2 linked regions of the Leptothrix cholodnii SP-6 genome follow. The protein of the gene in region 1 interacts with the protein of each later gene in a pairwise test. Links are inferred from orthologs where the notes say so. Each region holds a gene or a part of one and is shown on either strand. Other genes may lie near its edges. The genes, in order: ybgC and acpP.

Region 1 (9,400 bases):
CCCCGTCAAGGCCTGCGTGACCGGGTTGGTGGCGACGATGCGGTGCTGCGCATCGGTGACGATCAGGGCGTCGAGGCTGGCCTCGAACACCTGCGCGGCCACCTGCAGGCGCGCCTGCTGGGCCAGTTCGAGGCTCAGGTCGCGCCAGACCTGCACCCAGCCGACCGCCTGGCCGCGGCCGTACTGCGGCACCAGCCGGCGCTCGAAGGTGCGGCCGTCGGCCAGCAGCAGCCGGTCGGTGGCGCAGCGGGCACCGACCGGTTCGGTGGCGCCGAGGGGGGCGCTCAGGCTGGCCTGGCGCTGGTCGAGCAGGGTCTCGTAGCCGAGCGGGTCGGCCATGGCGCGGCTGATCTGCGCGGTCAGGCGGGCGCCGGCGGTGCGGGCCGTGCCGTCGTCGGCGCCGCTGTCATCATCGTCGCCGAGTCGCCAGAGCGTCGCGAACGCCGCGTTGTGGCTGCGCACCTGGCCGTTCAGGTCGGTGACGAGGATGGCCTCGTGGCTCGATTCGAGCGTGGCGCCGAGTTCGCTGGCGAGCCGGCTGACCTCGTCGGCGAGCTGCTGGGCGTTCTGCTGGTCGACCAGCACGAGCAGCCAGGCGGGGCTGCCGCAGGCCAGGCGGATCAGGCTGACGCGGCGCTCGACCACGCGCAGGCTGCCGTCGCCGCGCTCGATCAGGCTGTCGGAATGCAGGTGCACGTCGTGCTGGCCGGGGTCGGCCTCGAGGTCGAGCCAGAACAGCTGGTCTTCCGGCGTGACGGCCAGTTCGACCACCGGCCGGCCGAGCAGCTCGGGCAGGCTGCAGCCCCACAGGTCGCAGGCGGCGGCGTTGGCGGCGAGCAGGTGCAGCGCACGGGCGTCGACGACACACGCGGCCTCGATCAGGCCGGCGAGCAGCTGCTGCAGGGCCGGTTCGACCGTCGGCTGGGCGGCCGGGCCGCCGGCGGGCGACTCGATGTCGCGCAGGGGAGGGGGCAGGCGATGAGACATGGTGTCGGGCTTCACGCCGCCTGGCCGTGTGTGGCTGTCACCGCCGGTTCGAGGCCGTGGGCGAAGTAGTAGCTGACGCGCTCGCGGGGCGACAGGTAGTCCACCACCGCCCGCGGCAGGTGCTGCGGGTGCAGGCTGCGGCGGATGCCCAGGCCGGGCTCTTGCTGCAGGTGCACGATCAGCGCCTCGTCGCGCGGCACGCGCGGGTCGTGCACCACCACGCTCGGCTTGAGCGGGCGCTGCGGATGCACCGCCACCACCAGCGCCAGCCGCTCGTCGTTGAGCTGCACCACCGAGCCGGGCGGGTAGACGCCCAGCAGCTTGATGAACGCGGCCAGCACGGCCGGATCGAGCTGCTTGCGCATGTGCGCGAACAGCAGCGCCTGCGCCTCGTGCGGGGTGCGCAGCGGCTGGCCGGCCATCGGGTTGCACAGCCGGTCGTAGGTGTCGACCAGCGCGACCACGCGCGCGGGCATCGCGATCGCGTTGCCCGCCAGGCCCAGCGGCAGGCCGCTGCCGTCGTGCTGCTCGTGGTGCTGGCTGATCACCTGCAGCGCCGCGGCCTGCAGGCCCATCGCCAGGCCGAGGCGCGCGCCCTGGGCGACGTGTTCGCGGCGTTCACGCAGCAGCAGCGCGCCGTTGCTGGCGTCGGCGTTGCGCAGGTGGTCGGGCAGCAGCAGCTTGCCGATGTCGTGCAGCAGCGCGCCCAGGGCCAGGGTCTGCATCGTCGCTTCGTCCAGGCCCAGGCTGCGGCCGAGCAGCAGCGACAGCACCGTCACGTTGAGCGCATGCTGCGAAGCGGCGGTGCCGGCGGCTTCGCTGAGCACGCGGATGGTGGTGTCGTCGTCGCCCAGCAGTTCGTCGACCAGCCCGTCGGCCAGCAGCAGCGCAGCGTGGTGCGCGCCGGTCGGGTTGTTGACCGCGTCGCGGGTGATGCCGAGCCAGGCGCGGCTGGCCTGCGCGTGCAGGCGTTCGCTGCGTGCCAGGCTGTCGCGTTCGCGGCCGAGCTGCGCGCGCCGCATCGCCAGCGTCGGGTCGCCGGCACGCAGCGGCTCGCGCTGCGAGCACGGCTCGAGCATGCGCCGGCGCAGCGGGCTGCTGTCGGCGGCAGCCGTGGCTGCTGCGGGGGTCGGGATGGCAGCGGCCGTGTCGCCAGACGGCGCCGGCTCGGCAGCCGCGACGTGGCCGGCGTCGTGGGCGCTGTCGGCAAACGCCACCGGATCGCTCAGGTCCGGTCGCACCAGCACTTCCAGCACGCCGAGCTGACGCAGGGTGGCGATCTGCGCCGGATCGTCGAGCTTGAAGCGGCTGCGCGGGAACGGGTGATTCATCCAGCCGAGGTCGAGCTGGACGAACATGCCCAGTCGCAGGGCGTCGATTTTCAGGAGCAGGCGGTTGGCGGTGGCGGTCATCGATCAGGCCCAGTCAGGCACCGGCCAGGCCGGTTCTGAGAGCTTTATCGGTGACGCGCCGAGCGAACTTGAATCAGCGCCGGTTCGGGTCGAAGCTCAGCACCATCAGCGGCGGCACCCGGCCGTCGATGTCGCGCGGCAGGATCTCGGTGCGCTCGATGGCGCGCAGCACCGCCTGGTCCCATTCGGCCAGACCGCTCGACTTGAGCAGGCGGCTGCCGAGGATGGTGCCGTCGGGCGCCACCCGCACCTCGACCTCGGCCACCGTCGGCCCGCTGATGCGGCCGGTGAAGACGATGTTGGGCAGGATGCGCGCGCGGATGCGGCCCTCGTAGCCGGCCGACGGCGCGGCCGACTGCGCCGCGGTGCCGGCGCTGGGCGTGGTCGCGTTGCCGACGGCCGGGTTGTTGCCCAGCTGCTGGTTCAGGCGCCGCAGGTTGTCGGCGCGCTGCTTGGCCAGGGCGTCGGCCTGCGCCTTGGCGGCGCGGGCGTCCTTGGCGGCTTCGGCGCGATCCTTTGCCTCGGCCTCCTTCTTGTCAGCCAGGCGCTTGGCTTCGGCCTTTTCGGCTTTCTCCGCCTTTTCAGCCTTCTCGGCCTTTTCCTTCTCGGCCTTGGCGAGCTTTTCGGCCTTCTCGTCGGCCAGGCGCTTGTCCCGGGCCTTCTTCTCGTCGGCCTTTTTCTTCTCGGCCAGGCGCTCGGCTTCTTCGCGCTCGGCCTCGGCCTTCTTGCGTGCCTTCTCGAGCGCGATGTCGGCGTCGCGGCTGGGTTTCGGTTCGGCCTTGGGTGGCGGCTGCGGGGCTGGCGCAGGAGGCGGCGGCGGGGTAGGGGCCGGCTTCGGTGCCGGCGTGGGCACGGCCGGCGGCGGGGGCTCGGCGGCCATCGGCGCGGCGATCTGCGGCACGGCGGCCCAGAGTTCGGCCGAGACGGTGTTGACCTCGTGGCGCCGCCAAGCCACGCCGTAGGCCAGCGCGGCGACCAGGCCGACGTGCACCAGCACGGCCAGCGTCGTGCCCGCGCCCATGCCGTCGGGCGACGGCGGGCGGCGCATCGCGTCCAGCGCCAGCTCGGGGCTTGCCATCCTCGTCGCCATCGTTCAGGTGCCGGTGGTGCGCACGGCCAGTCCGACGCGGGCCACGCCGGCTTTCTGCAGCGTGTCCATGATGCGCACGACGGCCTCGTACTTGACGCCCTTGTCGGCCGAGATGATCACCGGCACCTGGTTCGAGCCGCCCTGCAGCGCCTTGACGCGCGGGCTCAGCTGGCGCAGCGCGATGCGCTCGCCTTCGCTGCCTGCCTTGTCGGCCGGGGTGCCGGCGCCGGCGCTGCCGGGCGGGCCGCTGACCTTCAGGCGCAGCATCTCGGCGCTGTCGATGATGACCTCGATCACCTTGTCGGGCTGGCGCTGGGCCTGGCCGATGCTGGGCAGGTCGATCACGCCGGGTGTCATCAGCGGGGCGCTGACCATGAAGATGATCAGCAGCACCAGCATGACGTCGATGAACGGCACCATGTTGATCTCGTTGATGGTGCGCCGGCGTGAGCCGCGGCTGGCGAGGGCTGCCATGGGTGTCTCCGGCTCAGCGCGTGTTGGGCGCCGAGGCACCCGCGCCCGCGCCCTGGCCGATGTTGCGCGCCAGGATGTTGGAGAACTCCTCGACGAAGGTCTCGAGCTGGATCGCGATGCGGTCGATGTCGCGCGAGAAGCGGTTGTAGGCGATCACCGCCGGGATGGCCGCGAACAGGCCGATCGCGGTCGCCACCAGGGCCTCGGCGATGCCGGGCGCGACGGTGGCCAGCGACACCTGCTGCACGTTGGCCAGGCCGGTGAAGGCATGCATGATCCCCCACACCGTGCCGAACAGGCCCACGTACGGCGACACCGAGCCGACCGTGGCCAGGAACGACAGGTTGTGCTCGACCGCGTCCATCTCGCGCTGCAGGCTCGCGCGCATGGCGCGGCGCGCGCCGTCGAGCAGCGAGCCGGCATCGCCGACGCGGCGCTCGCGCAGCTTCAGGAACTCGCGCATGCCCGACGCGAAGATGCGTTCGAGCGGCGCGCCGATCTCGGCGTTGCGCTCGCTGTGGGCGTAGAGCTCCTGGACGTTGCGGCCCGACCAGAACTCGCGCTCGAAGCCGTCGTTGGCGCCGCGCACCCGGCGCAGGCCGATCAGCTTGCCGAAGATCACGGCCCAGCTCGCCAGCGAAACCAGCATCAGTGTCGCCATCACCAGCTGGACCACAAAGCTGGCCTGGGTGATGAGGTGCAGGATATTCAGGTCCTGGTTCATGCAGCAGTCATTCGTTCAAGGATGAAAGGGGGGATGCGTCGCGGCACGAAAGTGCGGCTGTCGACGCAGCCGATGCGGATGCGGCCTTCGACCAGCAGCGTGTCGGCGCGCTGCACCTGCTGGTCGATCACCAGGCTGGCGCGGCCTTGTTCGACCACCCGCACGCTGACGTGCAGTTCTTCGTCGAGCCGGGCGGGTTGGCGGTAGCGCACCGAAGTATCGGTGACGACGAACATCACGCCGGTATCGAGGCGCAACTGCTCCTGCGAGAAGCCCAGGCTGCGCAGCCATTCGGTGCGCGCGCGCTCGAAGAACTTCAGGTAGTTGGCGTAGAAGACCACGCCGCCGGCGTCGGTGTCTTCCCAGTAGACGCGCAGGGGCCAGGTGAAGGGGGCAGTCGCCGCGCGGTCTGCGGGCCGGATCGGTGCGTTCACGGTGATGGGATGGCTCGGTTCAACGGCTCAGCATCAGCCAGCCGACCAGCACCAGCAGCCCCAGCACGCAGGCCACCAGCACGGCGGGCAGCAAGGAGGGCCGGCCCGGCGCCGTGCCGGTGCCCCGAGATGCGGGATCGGCTTCGCCGGCGGCCGGATTCGTCGGCAGCGACGGGAAGTCGGCGGCCGGCGCGACGCCCGGATTGGCAGCCGGCGGCAGCGAGGCCACCTCCAGCTCGGCGCGCCGGCGCGTGACCGCCTCGGCGTTCGGGCGCTGCGCACGGGCCGGGTCGGCGCTGGCGGCCGGGGGCTGCTGCGGCCAGGTGGCGTTGGGGGCGTTGGGCAGGGTGGCGAGCCAGGTGCGCAGCTCGCGCGCCATCGCGCCGGCCGAACGTGGGCGTGCGGCGGGATCGATGTCGATCGCCTGCATCACCAGCGTCTCGAGCGCGGGCGGCACCGCCGCGATGATCTGGGTCGGCCGCTGAGCCCGGCCGGTGCGCACGGCCTGGCGGATCTCGTCGAGCGAGCTGCCGTTGTAGGGCCGCTGGCCGGTCAATAGTTCGTAGAGCACCACGCCGAGCGAGTAGACGTCGCTGCGCTGATCGCATTCGCGGCCGTCGTACTGCTCGGGCGCGGCGTAATACGGCGAACCCAGCGCGGGGCCGCCCTGGTCTCGGTTGATCAGGCGGGCGATGCCGAAATCGAGCACCACCGGCCGGGTGCGGCCGACCATGAAGATGTTGGCCGGCTTGACGTCGCGGTGGATCACGCCCTTGCTGTGGGCGTAGCCGAGCGCGTCGGCGACCCGCCGCACGATCAGCGCGGCCTGCTCGGGGCTGGGCCGCCAGCCGCTGCGCAGCAGGTCGGCAAGGTCCTTGCCGCGCAGCAGTTCCATCGCGATGTAGGCGCCCTCGGGGCTGACGCCGGCGTCGTGCACGGTGACGATGTGCGGGTGGCTCAGGCGCGCGGCGGCGCGGGCCTCGTCGAGCACCCGGGCGGCGAGTTCCTCGCGCTGACCCGGCGCGGCGGCGATGGTCAGCGTCTTGACTGCCACCTGGCGCGCCAGCACGGTGTCGTAGGCCGACCAGACGGTGCCCAGGCCGCCCTGGCCGAGGCGCTGCTCCAGGCTGTAGCGGCCGACCTGGTCGACCTGCGGCGTGGTGTCGGGGCCGCTCGGCCCGGCGCCCGCGGGGGCCCCGGGCTTGCCGTCGAGCCGCTGGGTGTCCTCGTGCCGGCGCGGCGACAGGAAATCGAGCGCGCCGCTGGTGCTGAGCGGGCCGGACAGCTCGGCGTCGAGCGGCCCGGTGGTGTCGAGCAGGCCGGGCCGGGTGGGGGCGTGCGGGGTGATGCGGCTCATGACTGTGGGCGCAGGACGCGCTGCAGGCGAGCCACCGCCGCTTCCAGCTGCGGCAGCGAGCTGGCGAACGACAGTCGGGCGTAGTGGGCGGTCTCGGCATGGCCGAAATCGCGTCCGGGGGTGAGGGCCACGTGTGCGCTGCGCATCATGTCGAAGCAGAAATCCCAGCTGTTGCTCGCATGGCGGCGGGTGTCCATCCAGACGTAGAAGGCGCCGTCCGGGCGCACCGGCACGGCCAGGCCGAGCGCTTCGAGCTGCGGCACGATGGCGTCGCGGCGCTGGCGCATGACCTCGCGGCGGCGCTCGCACTCGGCCAGCGTGTCGGGGTGGAAACACGCCAGCGCGGCGTGCTGGGCCACGGCCGAGGCGCAGATGTAGAAGTTCTGCGCCAGCTTCTCGACCGCGCCGACCAGCGCCGGCGGCAGCACCAGCCAGCCGAGCCGCCAGCCGGTCATGCCGAAGTACTTGCTGAAGCTGTTGATCACCAGCACGTCGTCGCCCAGCGCCAGCGCGCTGCGGTCGTGTGCGCTGTCGTAGCCGAGCGCGAGGTAGATCTCGTCGACGATCGTGATGCCGCCGCGCGCGCGCACGACTTCGACGATGCGCTGCAGCTCGTCGGCGTCGATCGAGGTGCCGGTCGGGTTGGACGGCGAGGCCAGCATCACGCCGCGCGTGGCCGGGCCCCAGGCCTCGGCCACCGAGGCGGCGTCGAGCTGGAAACGCTGCGCCGGGCCGGCCGGCAGCAGCCGGGGCACGCCGCCTGCGGCCGTCACGAAATGGCGGTTGCAGGGGTAGCTCGGGTCGGGCATCAGGATCTCGTCGCCCGGCTCGACCAGCGCGGTGCACAGCAGCTGCAGCGCGGCCGAGGCGCCGGCGGTGATCACGATGCGCGCCGGGTCGATGTCCAGACCCCAGCGGCTGGCGTACCAGCGCGCGATCGCCTCGCGCAGCGCCGGCAGGCCGGTGGCGCTCGTGTACTGGGTGCGGCCCTCGGCCAGGCACCGCTGCGCGGCTTCGAGCACCCGCGGCGGCGCGGTGAAGTCGGGCTCGCCGATGTTCAGGTAGATCATCGACTCGCCGCCGAGTGCCGGGTCGCAGGCCGGGCTGCGGGCGATCTCGTCGGCCGCCTTGGCGCACTCCATCACCCAGAACGGCTCGATCTGGTCGACCCGGCGGGCCAGGCGCAAAGGCCCGGTCCGGGCCGGGGTCGGGTTCAGGGTGAAACCTGCAGCGTGGGACACGCTAGTGGCGACGGTGGGGTGGGAGGATCGATCCGGCTGCGGGCCGGATCAGGTGCGGCGGTTGCGCTGGGCGGCCACTTCGGCGGGGCGCAGGTCGGCGGCGGCCTTGTCGAGCACGCCGTTGACGTACTTGTGCCCGTCGGTGCCGCCGAACGACTTGGCCAGTTCGACCGCCTCGTTGATCGCCACCTTGTACGGCACGTCGAGGCAGTGCTGCAGCTCGTAGGCGCCGATCAGCAGCACGCCGTGTTCGACCGGCGACAGCTCCTGCACGCGGCGGTCGAGGTGCGGCGTCAGCACCGCGTCGAGCGCCGCCACCTGGGCGATGCAGCCGTGCAGCAGCGCCGAGAAATGCGCCGTGTCGCACTTGGCGTGGTCTTCCTGCTCGCGCATGTGGGCCTCGACGACGTGCGAGTCGGCCTGGCCGACCTGCCATTCGTAGAGGCCTTGCAGCGCCAGCTCACGCGAACGTCGGCGGGCCGACTTCGGGCGCGGCGCGCCGGCGGGCGTGGCGTTGCCGCGCGGCTTGCCGCCGGGCGCCGGCTTGGACAGGGGAGCGTTCAAGAGAGGTCTTCCATCAGATTGGCCATCTCGACCGCGACACGCGCGGCGTCACGGCCTTTTTCGTCGGCACGGGCCCAGGCCTGGGCCTCGTTCTCGACCGTGAGGATGGCGTTGGCGATCGGCACGCCGTGTTCGAGCGAGACCCGCGTCACCGCCGCGCCGCTTTCGTTGGCGACCAGCTCGAAGTGGTAGGTCTCGCCGCGGATGATGCAGCCCAGCGCGATCAGCGCGTCGTGGTCCTTCTGCTCGGCCAGCGCCTGCAGCGCCAGCGCCACTTCGAGCGCGCCGGGCACGGTGACGTGCTTGATGTGCTTGGCGAGCACGCCCAGCGCCTCGAGTTCGGCGATGCAGCTGCTGGCGAGCTGTTCGGTGATGGCGGCATTGAAGCGCGCCTGCACGATGGCCACGCGCAGGTCCGATCCGTCGAGTTCCGCGGCGACGCCCCGGTCTGCGTTTTTCATGGCGTTTCCCTGGAAAGGTTCGAGTGCTGGGTGGGTGACGACGACCGGGCGCGCATTCAGCCGGGGGTCGGCATGAAGCCGGTCACTTCGAGGCCGTAGCCGGTCATGCTGGGCAGGCGGCGGCGGTTGCTCATCAGCTTCATGCGGCGCACGCCGAGCTCGAGCAGGATCTGCGCGCCCACGCCGTAGGTGCGCAGGTCGGTGGAGCCGCGCTGCGGCTCGAAGCCGTCGGGCTTGATCTGGCCGAGCAGCGCCTCGGCATCGCGGCCGGCATTGAGCAGCACGGCCACGCCGCGGCCGGTGGCCTGCAGCGTGGTCAGCGCCTGCGGCAGCGACCACGAATGGCGCGAGGTGCTGGCGTCGAGCAGGTCGAGCACCGACAGCGGCTCGTGCACGCGCACCAGCACTTCGTCCTCGGGCTGCCAGTCGCCCAGGCTCAGCGCCAGGTGGATCTGGCCGGTGCGGTCGCGGAAGGTGCGGCAGTCGAAGCCGCCCCACGGCGTGGCGAGCTGCTGGCGCGAGAGCTGCTCGACCAGCGATTCGTTGCGGCTGCGGTAGGTGATGAGGTCGGCGATGGTGCCGATCTTCAGGCCGTGCTGCTGGGCGAACACTTCCAGCTCGGGCAGGCGCGCCATCGTGCCGTCGTCGTTCATGAT
Region 2 (9,419 bases), 2.6 Mb from region 1 along the record:
CTGCGGCTGGATTTCCTTGAAGCCCGGCAGCGCCTCGGCGGCCGGGCCGGCGTTGTTGGGCAGCTTCTTCTCGAGCGTGACGGTGTCGCCCACCTTGGCCGCCTGCAGCTCCTTGATGCCGCAGATGATGAAGCCCACCTCGCCGGCCTTGAGCGCCTCGCGGTTCTCGCTCTTGGGCGTGAACACGCCCAGGTGCTCGATCGGATAGACCGAGTTGGTCGCCATCATGCGGATGCGCTCGCCCTTGCCGAGCGTGCCGTCGACCACCCGCACCAGCATCACGACGCCGACGTAGTTGTCGAACCAGCTGTCGACGATCATCGCGCGCGGCGGGCCGTCGGGGTTGCCCTTGGGCGGCGGCATGCGGGCGATGACGGCCTCGAGGATCTCGTCGATGCCCATGCCGGTCTTGGCCGAGCAGGGGATCGCGTCGTCGGCGTCGATGCCGATCACGTCCTCGATCTCGGCCTTGGCGTTGTCGGGATCCGCGTTGGGCAGATCCATCTTGTTGAGCACCGGCACCACCGTGACGCCGAGGTCGAGCGCGGTGTAGCAGTTGGCCACCGTCTGCGCCTCGACGCCCTGGCTGGCGTCCACCACCAGCAGCGCGCCTTCGCAGGCCGACAGCGAACGGCTGACTTCATAGCTGAAGTCGACGTGCCCGGGGGTGTCGATCAGGTTCAGGTTGTAGACCTGACCGTCGCGTGCCTTGTACTGCAGCGCAGCGGTCTGGGCCTTGATCGTGATGCCGCGCTCGCGTTCGATGTCCATCGAGTCGAGCACCTGGGCCTCCATCTCGCGATCGCTGAGGCCGCCGCACCGCTGGATGATCCGGTCGGCCAGCGTGCTCTTGCCGTGGTCGATGTGGGCGATGATCGAAAAATTGCGGATGTGGTCCATGGGTCGTCGAGACGCTCGGCGGCTCTAGCCACAACGGTGTCGGCAACACCTTGTCGGCTCAGATCGTGCAGCGATGTGAAGGCGCGCGGCGCCGGGGCAGAAACAAAAAAAAGGCACGCCCAAGAGATGACGCGCCTTCCAACAAAAAGGTATGGCAACTGCTTTGTTGGGACTTTATTGTAGCCAAAACCTCCCGGCGCAAGCAGTCCGGGCGGTTGGTGCCGGCTGCGATCAGGGCCAAGGTGGTGAGGGTTTCCGGCCGCGGTGGGCCCTCGTCCGCCGGGCGTGGGGCGTCCGGCAGGCGGGTGTTTCGTCAGTTCAGGGCGTGCCTGGATGCGTTCAAGAAGGCGTCGGAAATCCGACTGGCGTGCTGCGGTTTTCTTCGATGTGAAATCCCCGTTCGGGCGTCGAGGGATTCGAGCCGATGGCGCAGCACGCCGGATCGCTCATTTGCCGGGCCGGATCACCGCGTACTGGGCCCACTCGCCGCGGCGGAACAGCAGGTTGACCGGCTTGCTCTTGTCGAGCTTGCCGACCACCGCCTCGAACTGGCGCAGGTTGGTGATCTCGGTGTTGGCCACCGCCAGGATGATGTCGCCCTCGCGCAGGCCGGCCCGCCCGCCCGCGCCGTCCACCGCGTCGACCCGCACGCCGCCCTTGACCTTGAGCTCCTCGCGCTGCTTGGCACTCAGGTCGCTCACCGTCAGGCCCAGCAGGCTGACCGTGGCGGGTGCGGCCGGCTTGGCCGGTGCGGGCTCGGTGCTGGCCGGCCTGGCGGCGGCTTCGGCTTCGAGCTCGGCGACGGTGACGCTGAGATCGCGCATGCTGCCGCGGCGGAACACCTGGATCGTGGTCTTGGTGCCCGGTGCGGTCTTGCCGACCAGGCGCGGCAGGTCGTTCCACTTCTCGACCGGCTTGCCGTCGAAGCGCGTCACGATGTCACCGGCTTCCAGGCCCGCCTTGCCGGCCGGGCTGCCGTCCTCGACCGAGCGCACCAGCGCGCCGGCCGCCTTGCCCAGGCCGAGCGACTCGGCCACGTCCTTGGTGACCTCGCCGATCTGCACGCCGATGCGCCCGCGCACCACCCGGCCGCTGGTGCGCAGCTGGTCGGCCACGCGGCTGGCCTCGTCGATCGGGATCGCGAACGAGATGCCCATGTAGCCGCCCGAGCGGCTGTAGATCTGCGAGTTCACGCCCACCACCTCGCCGCGCAGGTTGATCAGCGGCCCGCCGGAGTTGCCGGGGTTGATCGCCACGTCGGTCTGGATGAACGGCACCAGGTCGCCGGTGTCACGCGCCTTGGCGCTGACGATGCCGGCCGTCACCGTGTTGTCGAGATCGAAGGGCGAGCCGATCGCGATCACCCATTCGCCGACCTTGAGACGGCTGACGTCGCCCAGGCGCACCGCCGGCAGGCCGGTGGCGTCGAGCTTGAGCACCGCGATGTCGGTGCGCTTGTCGGCGCCCACCACGCGGGCCTTGAACTCGCGCTTGTCGGTCAGGCGCACCGTGACTTCGTCGGCGCCCTCGACCACATGCGCGTTGGTCATCACGAAGCCGTCGCTGCTGACGATGAAGCCCGAGCCGACGCCGCGCGGCACCGCTTCTTCTTCGCTCTGGCCCTGGCCGGGCGGCCCCTGACGTGGGCCCTGGCGCGGGATCGGCACGCCGAAGAAGCGGCGGAAGAACTCCTGCATCTCCTCGTCGGCCGGGTTGTCCGAGCGCGCCGTGCGGGCCTTGGCGGTGGTGCGGATGTTGACCACCGCCGGGCCGACCTGCTCGACCAGTTCGGTGAAGTCGGGCAGTCCGCGCACCAGCGGTGCCGCCGCGCCGGCCTGGGCAGCTGCAGCCTGCGCGCCGCCCGACTGGGCCAGGGCCGGTGTCGGCAGCAGGCACGCCGCCGTCAGCAGGGGGGCGAGCCAGCGCAGGGCGGCAACGCTGCGAGGGGTGGAATCGGATCGCTTGTGCACGCTCGTGCGCGACGAATGTTCAGACATGCAAACCTCTCTGTTTGAGATCAGCGTAACAGGGCACGGTCTTTGTTGGCGCCGCGGGGCCGATTTCAAGCCCCCGCCGCGACGGCTGCGATCGCCCCGGCTGCGCCGCCGTGCGCAGCGGCCTCGTCAAGGCTTGCGACGCTCGATCTGCGCCGCAAACTGGCGCAGCGTGGCGCGCGGCACGTCGCCGACCGCCGTGATCCACCAGTCGCCATGGCGCTGGCCGATCGCCTGGGTCGCGCCCTGGCTGGCCGCCGGCGCCTCGCGCTGATGCCGGCCGGCGTCGTAGCGCTCGATGAACAGCGAGACCGTCGTCAGGCCGTCGCTGAACACCGCCTGCAGCACGCCACCTTGCGGGTTGGGTGCTGCTGCGTCGCCCGATGCGGTGCGCACCGCGTCGGGCGCGTGCGCGCCGTGCGACGGCAGGCCGGGGGGATGCGCGTAGGTGTGCAGCACCCTGAAACCGGCCACCGGCGTGCGCAGCATCCAGCCTTCGCGTTCGAGTTCGGTGTGCGTCAGCTTGGGCCGCTCGATGCGGTAGCCCTTGAGGCGGTGCATCTCGGCGAGCAGGGTCTGCGATTGCGCCTGCGTCTGCGATTGCGACCGGGCCGACCACTTCAGCTCGGAAAAGCCGGCGCTTTCGATCAGCTCGCCCTGCGGGCCGAGGATGTCGGTGCGCAGCAGCAGGCCGGTCTGGCGTTCGAGCCACAGGCGCTGGCCGTAGCGGTGCGCGTCACGCGGGCGCAGCTGCAGCACCTCGGCCTCCAGTCCGGCGACCCGGTCGATGCCGGCGCTCTTGAGCTCGTACATGTCGAGCCGGGCGGCCGAACCCGTCTGCAACACGGCCGGGTAACCCAGGCCGAGGTCGCGGTGCTCGATGATGGCGGCGTGACTGCGAGGCCACAGCACATGCACCAGATCGTTGTGGCGATAGACCTGGCGCATCTGACCGTCGAGCGTCTCGACACGCTCGATCTGGTTGTGGCCGTCGCTGACGTGGGTGATGCGCAGGCTCGTCATGGCCCCGCCGGCGCTGACGACGAAGGTGCCGCTGAAGCTGTGGCGGTTGGCCGCATCCTGGATGCGCCGGATCACGGTCGCCGGATCCGGGTGGCTCGACGGCGCCGAGGCCGCGGGCTGTGCCGATGCCACCGTCCCCGTTGCCGGCTGCGCTGCCAGGACGGCCGACTGCGCGCCCAGCGCGGCCCAGCACAAGCCGGCGATCGCCAGGGGCCGCAGCGGGCGCTGGCGTGACGGTGGCCGTTCGATCGACCCGATCGTGCGCTTCATCGAGATCCCGGCTCGTGGGCCACGCTGCGCATGAAACCCGGCGCCGGGCCGAACGCGGCCTTGGCCGGCACCATGCGGTGCGCGTTCAGGTAGGGCTCGAGCTGCTCGCGGGTGTCGGGCGCCAGCACCGCCACGGCCTCGGCCCGCGCGGCCGGTTCGACGGGCTGTGACGGTGGCGGCAGCGCCATCCGTGCCATCTGCTGCAGGGGCTCGGTGGCGGGCGGGCGCATCGTCCAGGCCAGACCGGCGACCATCGCGACACCGGCCGCAATGCCCACGGGTGTCACCCAGCGCGGTCGCCGCGCACGCAAGGGCGTGACGGATGCCGGCCTGCCATTGACGACCGCTGCGGCAGGGGCCTGCTGCGGCGGCTCGGGGCGGGCGGGCGCCAGCACGACCGGTTCGAGCGCCAGCCGCTCGCGCAGCGCACCCAGGAATGCCTGGTCGCGCGCCGGCGGATGGGCCAGATCGGTGGAGCGCAGCACGTCGCCGATCAGGCTGTAGGCGTGCCAGTCGGCGCGCAGCCGCGCATCCGTGCGCCAGGCGCGGCAGGTGTCGGCCACCTCCGCGGCGGCCAGTTCGCCGTCCACCAGGGCCGAGATCCGCTGTGCGGTGCTGTCCTCGGCTCGATCCGACTCGCTCATGATTGACTCCATGCCGTGTTTCGCTTCACCAGCGCTGCCCCTCGCGGGTGTCCAGCAAAGGCCGCAACCGCGTGGCGATGGCCTCGCGGGCGCGGAAGATGCGCGAGCGCACGGTGCCGATCGGGCAGTTCATCGCGCTGGCAATCTCTTCGTAGGACAGGCCTTCGACTTCTCGCAACAGGACCGCTTGGCGCAGATCCTCCGGCAAGGCCTGGATCGCCGCGTTGACGGTCGCTGCGATCTCGCGGCTGGCCAGGACCGCTTCGGGCGTCTCGTTGTGGCTTAGTTCGTGTTCGGGCCGGGAAGTTTCGTCGTCGTCCTGACGAGCCGCGGCAAGCGCGGATTCGGTCATGACCGGATCGCGCTTCAGGTCGGCCAGGGTCTTCTTCGCGGTGTTGACCGCGATCCGGTAGAGCCAGGTGTAGAACGCGCTCTCGCCGCGGAACTGTGGCAGCGCGCGGTAGGCGCGGATGAAGGTTTCCTGCGCCACGTCGGCGACCAGGTCGGTGTCGCGCACGAAGCGGCCGATCAGGCGTTCGATGCGCCGCTGGTACTTGACCACCAGCATCTCGAAGGCCTGCATCTCGCCCAGCTTGGCGCGCTCGACCAGCAGGGCGTCGGCGTCAGCGCTCATGGTCGCGCCCGTCACGGTCGGCAGGCCTGGCGCCATGCACCGCGCAGCGCAGCGCGTGCCAGTGCTGCCGCACGAGCGGCTCGGCGACGGGAATCCAGACCCTGCGGCGCAACGCCGGGCGGGTGCTCGGCGGGTGATCGAAGCGCAACAGCATCCAGTGGCCCAGATCGATCACCACGGCCAGATCGCCGGTCGAGGCCCGGCCGCCGCGATCGACGAGCGTCCACTCGGCGCCGCTCCATTGGATGGACAGGCAGTCGGGCGTGCGCAGTTGCCAGCCCTGTCGTGCGGCCCACGCTGTCAGGGCGAAGAGGCACAACGCCGCGCCGACGGATCCGGGGATCCACCAGGTGTCGCTGTTCAGGGTCCTGTAGGCCCACCATGTCGCCACGGTCAGCGGCGCGAGCAGGCTGAGCACCGCCAGTGCAAGCCGCCAGCGCGGCTCGGCATCGACTTGCACCGACACCGCTGGTGCCGTGTGCATGGTGGATCTCCGGTGTCAGGCTGGGGTTCAGACGCGGCGGAACACCAGCGTGCCGTTGGTGCCGCCGAAGCCGAAGTTGTTCTTGACCGCCACCTCGATGTTCATCTCACGCGCCGTGTTGGCGCAGTAGTCGAGGTCGCAGGCCGGATCCTGGTTGTCCAGGTTGATCGTCGGCGGCGAGATCTGGTGGTACAGGCCCAGCACCGTGAAGATCGACTCGATGCCGCCGGCGCCGCCCAGCAGATGGCCGGTCATCGACTTGGTCGAGTTCACCACCAGCTTCTTGGCGTGGTCACCGAACGCGAGCTTGATCGCGTTGGTCTCGTTGGCGTCACCCAGCGGCGTCGAGGTGCCGTGGGCGTTGATGAACTGGACGTCCGAGGCGTTGACGCCGGCATCCTTCAGCGCGAGCTGCATCGAGCGGCGCGGGCCGTCGACGTTGGGTGCCGTCATGTGATACGCATCGCCCGTCATGCCGAAACCGGTCAGTTCGGCGTAGATCTTGGCGCCACGCTTCTTGGCGTGTTCGTATTCTTCGACCACCATCACGCCGGCACCTTCGCCGAGCACGAAGCCGTCGCGATCGCGATCCCAGGGGCGCGATGCGGCCTTGGGGTCGTCATTGCGGGTCGAAAGCGCCTTCGCCGAGGCGAAACCGCCGATGCCCAGCGGCGAGATGGTCGACTCCGCGCCGCCGGCGATCATCACGTCGGCATCGCCGTGCGCGATCATCCGTGCCGCCATGCCGATGCTGTGCAGGCCGGTGGTGCAGGCCGTCACCATCGCCAGGTTGGGACCCTTGTAGCCGCACTTGATCGACACATGTCCGGAGATCATGTTGATGATCGAGGCGGGTACGAAAAACGGGGAAATGCGCCGCGGCCCACGCTCGCGGTACTCGTCGTGGGTGTTCTCGATCATCGGCAGGCCGCCGATGCCCGAGCCCACCATCACGCCGATGCGCTCGGCCAGCTCCTCGGTCAGCGCGTCGCCGGTGGGCAGCCCCGAATCCCGCACGGCCTGCAGCGATGCCGCAATGCCGAAGTGGATGAAGGCGTCCATGTGGCGGGCTTCCTTGGCGGGGATGTAATCCTCGATATTGAAGCCTTTGACTTCGCCAGCGAAGCGCACGGCCAGATTGGCCGCGTCAAAGCGGGTGACGTGGTCGATGCCGGAACGGCCAGCGATCAGGTTGTCCCAGGACTCGGCAACCGTGTTCCCGATCGGGGAAACAATGCCAAGTCCGGTCACGACGATACGGCGACGAGTCATGCGTTTTGCGTGCTGAAGGGGGGCGCGGGGCAAGTCACGCAGGCCGATCAGGCCTTGACGTTGTTCTTGGCGTAATCGATGGCGAGCTGGACCGTGGTGATCTTCTCGGCTTCTTCATCGGGGATCTCGATGCCGAATTCGTCTTCCAGCGCCATCACCAGTTCGACGGTGTCGAGCGAGTCAGCGCCCAGGTCGGCCACGAAGGCCTTCTCGCTCGTGACCTCTGCTTCGGCCACGCCGAGTTGTTCGGCGATGATCTTCTTGACGCGTGCTTCGATGTCGCTCATGAGGGGTTCTCCTCCGGGAGGGTAGTGCAAAAAACAGCCTGCGATTCTAAGGGCTCCGAAGATCCATTCTTCCGGAGTCACCCGAGGGCCGCGCAGGTCGGGAGTCGGCCCCCAAGGTCGGTCGGTGACGGCGCCTGAGCGCTTCAATTCATGTACATGCCGCCGTTGACGTGCAATTCGGTGCCGGTGATGTAGGCCGCGGCCGGCGAGGCGAGGAAGGCGACGGCCTCGGCGATGTCCGCCGGCGAGCCCAGACGGCCCAGCGGAATCTGCGCCATCAAGGCGGCCTTCTGTGCCTCGGCCAGCGATTCGGTCATGTCGGTGGCGATGAAGCCCGGTGCGACGCAGTTGACCGTGATGTTGCGGCTACCCAGTTCGCGAGCCAGCGAGCGGGTCATTCCGGCCACGCCGGCCTTCGAGGCGCAATAGTTGGCCTGGCCCGGGTTGCCCGACGCGCCCACCACCGAGGTGATGTTGATGATGCGGCCCGAGCGCTGTTTCATCATCGGCCGGATCGCCGCGCGGCAGGCGCGGAAGACGGCCTTCAGGTTGGTGTCGATGACCGCGTCCCAGTCGTCGTCCTTCAGTCGCATCGCCAGCGTGTCGCGGGTGATGCCGGCGTTGTTGACCAGCACGTGCAGACCGCCGTCCTGCTTGACGATGCCGTCGATCGCCGCGTCGAGCGCAGCGCTGTCGGTCACGTCGAGTGCCAGGCCACGGCCGCCGTAGGCGGCCAGTGCGTCGGCGATCGCCGCGGCGCCGGACTCGCTGGTGGCCGTGCCGATCACCTTGTAGCCACGCTGGGCCAGCGTCAGCGCAATCGCGCGGCCGATGCCGCGGCTGGCGCCGGTCACGAGGGCGATCTGGGCGGGGGTCGTATCAGCGGCGGGGTTCATCGTCGAGCTCAAGCGAGTTGTCCTTTTACGTCGGCGAGGCTGGCAGGGTCGAACAGGTTGATGGCCACCAGCTCGGCATCGATGCGCTTGACCATGCCGGCCAGTGCCTTGCCAGGGCCGCATTCCACCACATGAGTGATGCCCTGCGCCCTCAGCATCTGCACCAGTTCGACCCAGCGCACGGGGCTGAAGGCCTGGCGGTAGAGGGCGTCGCGGATCGCGTCGGCTTCGGTCTGCACCGCCACGTCGACGTTGTTGAACACCGGAATCTGCGGCGTCGCGATGCGCACGCTCAGCAGCCGCTCGCGCAGTCGCTCGGCCGCCGGCTTCATCAGGCTGGAGTGAAAGGGTGCCGACACCGGCAGCGGCAGCGCGCGCTTGGCGCCCAGCGCCTTCAGGACTTCGCAGCCCTTTTCGACCCCGGCCTTGCTGCCGGCGATGACGATCTGCTTGGGGTCGTTGAAGTTGACGGCCTCGACCACTTCGCCGCTTTGGGTGGCGGCCTGGGCGCAACCGGCGCGCACGGCCTCGGCGTCGAGCCCCAGGATCGCGGCCATGCCGCCCTGGCCGACCGGCACGGCGTCCTGCATCGCCTGGGCACGCAGGCGCACCAGCGGCAGCGCATCGGCCAGGCTCAGGGCGCCGGCGGCCACCAGCGCGGTGTATTCGCCCAGCGAGTGACCCGCCAGCGCGGCGGGTGCGGCACCGCCTTCGGCGATCCAGGCGCGGTAGCAGGCGATGCCCGCGGTCAGCATGACCGGCTGGGTGTTGGTCGTCAGGTCGAGCGCTTCCTTGGGGCCGTTGGCGATCAGCTCGGCGACGTTCTCGCCCAGCGCGGCGCTGGCTTCATCGAGGGTGCTGCGCACGGCGGGGTGGTCGCCCCAGGCGGACAGCATGCCCACCGACTGGGATCCCTGACCGGGAAAGACGAAGGCGAACGCGGTCATGTGCAGACTCCGATGGGTGTGTGTGGATGGAACGGCCCGTGCGTGGACGGATCGAGCGCGCGCACCGC

Evidence for each region.
Region 2: the proteins of ybgC (region 1) and acpP interact in binary tests that used the Escherichia coli proteins (3 or more experiments, as listed by UniProt). The link is inferred for Leptothrix cholodnii SP-6 from one-to-one orthologs.

What each region holds. Positions count from the first base shown.
Region 1 is NC_010524.1:3,238,411-3,247,810, reverse strand. The notes cover bases 3,403-6,315. They hold ybgC (tol-pal system-associated acyl-CoA thioesterase), read right to left. Parts: upstream 5,122-6,315; coding sequence 4,684-5,121; downstream 3,403-4,683. Other genes in these bases: LCHO_RS22290 (serine/threonine-protein kinase), read right to left, coding at 5,141-6,315; tolQ (protein TolQ), read right to left, coding at 3,977-4,687; LCHO_RS14725 (biopolymer transporter ExbD), read right to left, coding at 3,493-3,963; tolA (cell envelope integrity protein TolA), read right to left, coding at 3,403-3,477. Outside these bases: LCHO_RS14740 (sensor domain-containing protein), read right to left, coding at 1-987; LCHO_RS14735 (cyclic di-GMP phosphodiesterase), read right to left, coding at 999-2,399; more of tolA, read right to left, coding at 2,473-3,402; more of LCHO_RS22290, read right to left, coding at 6,316-6,478; LCHO_RS14705 (pyridoxal phosphate-dependent aminotransferase), read right to left, coding at 6,475-7,665; transcription antitermination factor NusB, read right to left, coding at 7,768-8,283; ribH (6,7-dimethyl-8-ribityllumazine synthase), read right to left, coding at 8,280-8,744; ribBA (bifunctional 3,4-dihydroxy-2-butanone-4-phosphate synthase/GTP cyclohydrolase II), read right to left, coding at 8,801-9,400.
Region 2 is NC_010524.1:650,365-659,783, forward strand. What follows is about bases 5,889-8,820. They hold acpP (acyl carrier protein), read right to left. Parts: upstream 7,509-8,820; coding sequence 7,269-7,508; downstream 5,889-7,268. Other genes in these bases: LCHO_RS03050 (hypothetical protein), read right to left, coding at 5,889-5,949; fabF (beta-ketoacyl-ACP synthase II), read right to left, coding at 5,977-7,221; fabG (3-oxoacyl-ACP reductase FabG), read right to left, coding at 7,652-8,404; fabD (ACP S-malonyltransferase), read right to left, coding at 8,413-8,820. Outside these bases: lepA (translation elongation factor 4), read right to left, coding at 1-900; LCHO_RS03030 (DegQ family serine endoprotease), read right to left, coding at 1,347-2,897; LCHO_RS03035 (MucB/RseB C-terminal domain-containing protein), read right to left, coding at 3,024-4,187; LCHO_RS21920 (sigma-E factor negative regulatory protein), read right to left, coding at 4,184-4,831; RNA polymerase sigma factor RpoE, read right to left, coding at 4,857-5,465; more of LCHO_RS03050, read right to left, coding at 5,455-5,888; more of fabD, read right to left, coding at 8,821-9,351. UniProt on the Escherichia coli protein: Carrier of the growing fatty acid chain in fatty acid biosynthesis.